2 regions of the Pseudoglutamicibacter albus genome follow, and region 1 is predicted to be linked to the other one. Evidence: predicted binding sites of a transcription regulator. Region 1 holds the regulator's gene; the other holds the start of a gene.

Region 1 (3,568 bases):
GGATCTGCGGCCACGTTGTGAGCCCCACTTTCTCAGGTTTGACTGCTTCCCACACGTCCACGAATGGATGCCCGACGATCAGGACGTGTTCGCGGGCTCCCGGAACACGCATCGCTTCGGCGGCGATACGGGTTTCTTTTGAGCCTTCGACGAGGTGGTCCAGTAGTATCGCGAGCCTGCGTTGCTGTGTAGGGGCGAACTCTTCGACGAGGCTTGCGAGGTCATCGGCGCCGTGCATCGGTTCCACGACGATGCCTTCGACACGCAGATCGTGGCCCCACACTTTTTCAATGAGTGCGGCATCGTGGATGCCCTCGACCCAGATACGTGCCGCGCGGGCTGTCTTGGCCCGGGCACCTTCGACATACACCGAGCCAGATGCCGAGATCTTCGTGACCGGTTCAGCTTCCGCTATCGAGGCAGGCTCGACGATCTCGACGGGTTCACCGTCGATCCAGAACCCGAAACCGGCAGGGAAAGAACGGCGAGCCCCACGCCCGTCTTCCAACTCGAGAACCCGGACGCCACCGGAGCGTTCGGTCCGGATCACCTCGCCAACGAAACCGCTTTGAACGTCTTCGAGCACGAGCCCTACATGGGCTGCGACCTTGCGCGGTGCTTTGCGGGCAGGGTGAGAGATCGAGCCGGGGCCCCATTGGCTCCAATCCATAGCTGGGCTCCTTTAGGTACATTCCGAGGTGGGCGGCTCTGCCGGTTCTAGTCTTTTACAGCCTACGATGCCCTAGCGCGTCCGCAGGGGACCTTTGCCTGCACGGTGCGGCGGGGTGGCGATGCGGCGGGGTGGCAACCCGATCCGGTAGGGCCCGCAACGGGGCGGTAACCGATATAATTGGCACTCAGGCCATTAGAGTGCCAGAGTGGAACGTGAAGAGGTTTCCTGAAGAGTTGTGAGGTTCCTGAGGCTCTGGCAGGTAGTTGGCACGTAGTTTCCGGATGAGGCAGGAGGAGTTCAGGTGGTCCGCCCAGACAGCGATAAGCCGGTGAGCCGTGCAACCGCGCGCCGCGTGCATGTGCTGCGCGCAGTGGTTGACGATTACGTGAACTCACGCGAACCGGTCGGTTCTGCCGCACTCGTTGAACGGCATAACCTTGGAGTCTCGGCAGCCACGATTCGTAACGACATGGCGGTCTTGGAGGAGCAGGGACTCATCGAAGCACCCCATACCTCGGCCGGCCGTATCCCGACTGAGCAGGGCTACCGCTATTTCGTTGACCGTATCGAGGACATCAAGCCGCTTTCGGCGGCCGAACGTCGCGCGATCCACCAGCTACTTGAAGGCGCGGAGGAACTCGACGACGTTCTTGCGCGCACGGCACGCGCGCTGTCCGCATTGACCCAGCAGCTTGCGGTCATCCAGATCCCGAAGGTTTCTAACACGCGGATCCGGCACGTTGAGATCCTCACGATGGGGCCAGGCCAGGTTCTGGTCGTTGTGATCGCTAGCAACGGCGATGTGACCCAACGCATGGTGCCAGCACCGCACGAGGTCTCTGATGTGGACGTCGCTTTAGTGCGCGATCAGATTGCCGAGCACATCGTCGGGGAACCGCTGCACGCTGTAACCGGCGTGTTGACTTCGGTGTCTTCACCGCCACCTGGTGACCCAACTGGGTTCAACCTGCCGCGGCAGCTTCTGGACTTCGCCCACACCGTGGCCCGAGCGATCGCGTCCGCGTTGACAGCGCACCAGGTCGATAGGGTAGTGCTTTCCGGCACGGCGAATCTTGCCCGTTCACAACAGGACTTCCGTAAAGATCTGACAGGTTTATTGGAAACCCTTGAAGAGCAAGTTGTCTTGTTGCGTCTGCTTTCAGAGATGGAAGCCGACGACGACCAGGTTGTGGTCCGCATCGGAAGCGAGAACACCCACGCGGAACTCACGGACACCTCAGTTGTGGCCAGCAGTTATGGAGCTAATGGTTCCGCGATGCTCGGGGTACTCGGCCCTACCCGGATGGACTATTCAGGTTCGATGGGCGCAGTACGAGCGATCGCGCGTTACCTCAGCCGCATCCTGTCCATCTAGAGGCACAAAGATTCATATACGACTCATTCAGCTAGCCCACTCAGACGACTAGACAACTAGACCAGCCAAGGAAAGCGACTTATTTACGTCATGGCTAACCACTACGAAACCCTGGGGGTATCCCAGGACGCTTCGGAAGAGGAAATCAAGCGCGCCTACCGCAAGCTTGCCCGTCAGCTCCACCCTGACTTGAACCCGGGTGAGGACACGCACGAGAAGTTCAAAGCGGTCACTCACGCTTATGAGGTGCTCTCTGATCCTGATAAGCGCCGCAATTACGATCGCACAGGCGATGAGAACGGCGCATCCGGTGGTTTCGGTGGCGGCGGATTCAGCGGATTCGGTGGCTTCGGGGATATTTTCGATGCGTTCTTCGGAGGCGGCGGTGGGGGTGGCCGCCCTCAACCAAAGTCACGGACTCAGCCGGGCCGTGACGGTCTAGTGCGGGTTCCGATCGATCTTGTCGATGCGGTTCAAGGTAAAGAGGTGACCATCACGGTTTCCACTGCTGTGGTGTGTTCGTTGTGCCACGGCTCCTGCACCGAAGGCAACACCGAGCCAGTCACGTGTGAAACATGCCACGGCTCCGGGCATATTCAGCGTCCGGTCCGCTCGATGCTCGGAGACGTCATGACTCTCTCCGAGTGCCCTGCATGTTCTGGTTTCGGTAGCCGTCTGGTCAAGCCGTGCCCCGAATGCAACGGTGAAGGTCGCGTTCGTGAGAAGACCGAGAAGACGATTAAGATCCCTGCGGGTGTCGACTCGGGTACGCGGATTCAGCTACAAGGCGAGGGCGAGGCTGGTCCGGGTGGCGGCCCGAACGGTGACCTATACCTTGAGATCAGTGTCCGTAACCACGCGACCTTCGAGCGCGTCGGCAACGACCTTCACGCGGTCCTGTCGGTCCCGATGACTCAGGCGGCGCTCGGCACCGAGGTCACGCTAGAGACGTTCGATGGTGACCAAGAGCTTGATATTCAACCCGGGACCCAGTCGGGTGAGACATTGACCTTGGCTGGTTTGGGTGTGCCGTCTCTGCGTGGCGGGCGCCGTGGGGATCTGCGAGTCACGGTCAACGTTGAGACCCCTAAGAATCTTGATGAGCAGCAGCGTGATCTTCTCGAGCAACTTGCCCAAGCCCGAGACGAGCAGTTCACACGCGGCAAGCTCGCCCAACGTGGTTTCATGAGTCGTCTGCGCGAAAAGTTCCTGGGCTGACCGGTGTCGCTGAAGTCGTTCATGGATCCCGCGGCGGCCCATTGGCAGCCAGGCGGTACGTATCAACTATGCGCCTCTGAGGCTCATCACGTGCGTGTCATGCGGTTTGAACCGGGGGAGTCCGTCCAGGTTGTGGATGGTTGCGGCCGGGCAGCGATCGTGACGCTGACTCGCGTGGATCCTGCGGTCGTAAGCGTTCTTGTCGACGAGGTCCGCCAGGCAGGACCCGAGGTGAGGGTTGGCCTGATTCAGGCGCTTTCGAAAAACGATCGTGACTTACAGGCCGTTGAAACCTGTGTCGA
Region 2 (3,568 bases), 630 kb from region 1:
TGATCCCCATGCCGCCCTGACGCGCCATCGCGATCGCCATCCGCGCCTCGGTCACGGTGTCCATCGCGGCGGAGATGATCGGCACCTTGATGTCGATGCGGCGGGTCAGCTGTGTGGTCGTGTCCGCCTCGGAAGGGATCACATCGGTTGGCCCTGGTAACAGCAGGACGTCATCGTATGTGAGGCCTTCGAAGGCAAATGGGTTGAAGTCATCGCTTGAGCTCACGGACGCACCTTTCAACGGCAGGTGATGGTTTGTGTCCATCTTAGAGTGTCGCGCGTTGTTGCGGGCAAGGCCGTGATGTGTACAACTTAAACGGCGGTGGCCCGCCCGAGTTCGTCTCGGGCGGGCCACCAGATCTTTCGGCCGGCTTTCACGCTGGTGTTGTGGCTAGCGCTTGAGCCGGTTGCGCCGGGCCGGGAGGAAGGGTTTAGTCTTCGTCTTCCTCGGCTGGCTTATCCACAACCAGGGTTTCAGTGGTCAGCACAAGCGCTGCGATCGATGCCGCGTTGCGCAGTGCCGAGCGGGTCACCTTGACTGGGTCGATCACGCCAGCTGCCAGCAGGTCTTCATAGACGCCTGTCTTGGCGTTGAAACCGTGGTTGGCTGGGGATTCAGAGACCTTCGCTGCGATGACGGATCCATCGAAGCCTGCGTTGGCTGCGATCTGCTTGACCGGGGTCACCAGGGCGCGGCGGACGATGTCAACACCGGTTGCGGCGTCGCCTTCGAATGCCTTGAGGTTCTCGTCTTCATCGAGCACGTGGAGCGCATCGACCAGCGCGGTACCGCCACCGGCGACGATGCCTTCCTCAAGCGCTGCACGGGTCGAGGACACGGCGTCTTCGATGCGTGCCTTGCGTTCCTTGAGCTCAACCTCGGTTGCGGCACCAACCTTGATGACGCCAACACCGCCGGCGAGCTTAGCCAGGCGCTCCTGGAGCTTCTCCTTGTCCCATTCGGAGTCAGAGTTCTCATACTCTGCCTTGATCTGGGCTACGCGTGCGGCCACCTCTTCGTCATCGCCTGCACCGTCGACCAGGGTCGTGTTGTCCTTGGTCACGGTCACGCGGCGGACCTTACCGAACACCTCTGGGCCAACCTGGTCCAGACGCAAGCCGAGGTCCTGGGAGACTACCTGGGCTCCGGTGAGGATCGCGATGTCCTGCAACATCGCCTTGCGGCGGTCGCCAAAGCCCGGGGCCTTCACGGCAACAACGTTGAGGGTTCCGCGCAACTTGTTCACCACGAGGGTCGAAAGCGCTTCGCCTTCGATGTCTTCAGCGATGATAAACAGCGGCTTGGATTCCTTCAAGACATGCTCAAGCAACGGAACGATGTCCTGCAGAGCGGAGATCTTGCCAGAATTGATCAGCACGTAAGCGTCTTCGAGGACTGCTTCCTGACGTTCAGCGTCGGTCACGAAGTGCGGCGAGAGGTAGCCCTTATCGAACTGCATGCCTTCGGTCACATCCAGCACGGTCTGGGTCGTGTTGGATTCTTCGATGGTGATGACACCGTCGGTGCCGACCTTCTTGAACGCCTCTGCCAGGAGCTCGCCGACCTCATCGGACTGCGCGGAGATCGCGCCGACGTGGGCGACGTTCTCGTCCTGAACTTCACGCGCGTTCTCCAGCAGGCGGGCCTCAACGGCCTCGACTGCGGTTTCGATGCCGCGCTTGATTTCACCTGGTGCAGCACCTGCCGCAACGTTGCGTAGGCCTTCTTTGACCAGGGCCTGCGCCAGAACGGTTGCGGTGGTCGTGCCGTCACCGGCGATGTCGTTGGTCTTGGTGGCTACTTCTTTAGCCAACTGCGCACCCAGGTTCTCGTATGGATCCTTGAGCTCGACGTCGCGAGCGATGGTCACACCGTCGTTGGTGATGGTTGGTGCGCCCCACTGCTTGTCGAGGACCACGTTGCGCCCGCGCGGGCCGAGTGTGACCTTGACGGTGTCCGCCAGGCGATCAACGCCGGCTTCGAGGGCCTTGCGCGCCGCGTCATTGAACGCAAGCTGCTTTGCCATTCGTTTTACTCCTTCATAGCCTCAACCGGGTTACGGGAGGCCGCTAGATCAAGAGTTGTGAGAAACCGGGAAGGGTTACTTCTCGACTACTGCGAGCACGTCACGAGCGGACAGAACGAGGTATTCCTCGCCGCCGATCTTGACTTCGGTGCCGCCGTATTTGGAGTAGATCACGACGTCGCCTTCCTGGACGTCCACTGGGATGCGGTTGCCCTTGTCATCCACGCGGCCTGCACCAACGGCAACAACCTTGCCTTCCTGAGGCTTCTCCTTGGCGGTGTCTGGGATCACCAGGCCGGAAGCGGTGGTCTGCTCGGCTTCGAGCTGCTGGATGACGATGCGATCTTCGAGGGGCTTGATAGAGATCGACATGGGACCTCTCCTTTGCGTAATAGACCTGTAGGTGTACGGGCCATACAACGCGTCCTCCGGGCGTCGTCGCGGGTGTCGACCGGAAGCAGCTGATGGCTTGCGCACTCGGATTTAGCACTCTCGGCTTCCGAGTGCTGATGTCTTCCACTTTAGGAAGTTATCTGGCACTCGGTCAAGATGAGTGCCAATTGTTCGCCTTGAGCGTGCTCGCCACGCCCTCTACTACCCCACCCGATGCTCTGCTACACCTCGCCCTGCCGCACCTCGCCGCCATCACCTCCTCGTTTCCCCTACGCCGCATTCCGGCACATTCGTGACAAGCTGGAGGCATGGCATCCAGCAAAAAAGAAGGCTCCATCACGTCTAACCCGGCGGAGCCGGTCGCCGCGGCCTTCACACCTGAAGGCCAAGAGCTGCTCTCCCAGCTGACCCCGGATCAGGCTGCGACCAAGAAGTTAGCAACCGAGCTGACCTTGAGCCTGCGCAAGGCCGGGCATCCAGCGGGCCTGGTTTCCGCCGTCGTGCATCAGCTTGCCTTACGTTTCAAGGCTCGGGCTAAGTTCGGGCCATTCGCTGAGCGGATGATTCTCACGCAGGCGGGCCTCGAACAGGCAACCCGCCTACCTGTTGCTGCGCGCCATGCGGGCCGGATGCGCGATGCCGGTGTGGGGCACGTTGCGGACCTCGGTTGCGGTTTGGGTGCGGACGCGATGGCGATGGCCGCGCTGGGAATCGATGTGACCGCGGTCGAGGCCGACGAGGTCACGGCAGCCGCGGCGACCGTGAACACCGCTCCGTTCCCTAACGTCACGGTGGTGCATGGGCTCGCTGAGGAAGCCGATATTTCTGCCGCCGATGCGGTATGGATGGACCCTGCACGCCGCGAAACCACGACTTCGGGCACGCGCCGCCGCTGGAACCCTGAAGCGTTCTCTCCCCCGTTGTCTTTCGTGGAGACACTGGCTGACCGTGGGCTTCCGATGGGGGTCAAGCTCGGGCCTGGGATCCCGCACGAATCGATCCCTGAGACCGCGGAGGCGCAGTGGGTTGAGCACAACGGCAGCGTGGTCGAAGCCACGCTGTGGTTTAACGAGGCGCGGCGGGCGCAGGTGCGGAGGGCCGCGCTGGTGTTGAAGGACGATCAGACTGCAGAACTGACCTCGAGTGCC

What was found. The regulator HrcA, encoded in region 1, represses chaperone genes, less so after heat shock. The targets are predictions, from matches to a motif close to TTNGCACTCGNNNNNNNCGAGTGCNAA.
Region 2: the regulator HrcA is predicted to act here: its motif matches at 2,561-2,587, upstream of groES (co-chaperone GroES).

The regions. Positions count from the first base shown of each region.
Region 1 covers NZ_JAVDXX010000001.1:876,430-879,997, reverse strand. Annotated here, with positions in the region: gene J2S67_RS03875 (DUF3097 family protein) at 1-670, opposite strand, end outside; gene hrcA (heat-inducible transcriptional repressor HrcA) at 1,002-2,048, shown strand; gene dnaJ (molecular chaperone DnaJ) at 2,139-3,266, shown strand; gene J2S67_RS03860 (16S rRNA (uracil(1498)-N(3))-methyltransferase) at 3,270-3,568, shown strand, end outside.
Region 2 covers NZ_JAVDXX010000001.1:1,508,042-1,511,609, forward strand. Annotated here, with positions in the region: gene guaB (IMP dehydrogenase) at 1-226, opposite strand, end outside; gene groL (chaperonin GroEL) at 432-2,027, opposite strand; gene groES (co-chaperone GroES) at 2,103-2,399, opposite strand; gene J2S67_RS06575 (class I SAM-dependent methyltransferase) at 2,729-3,568, shown strand, end outside.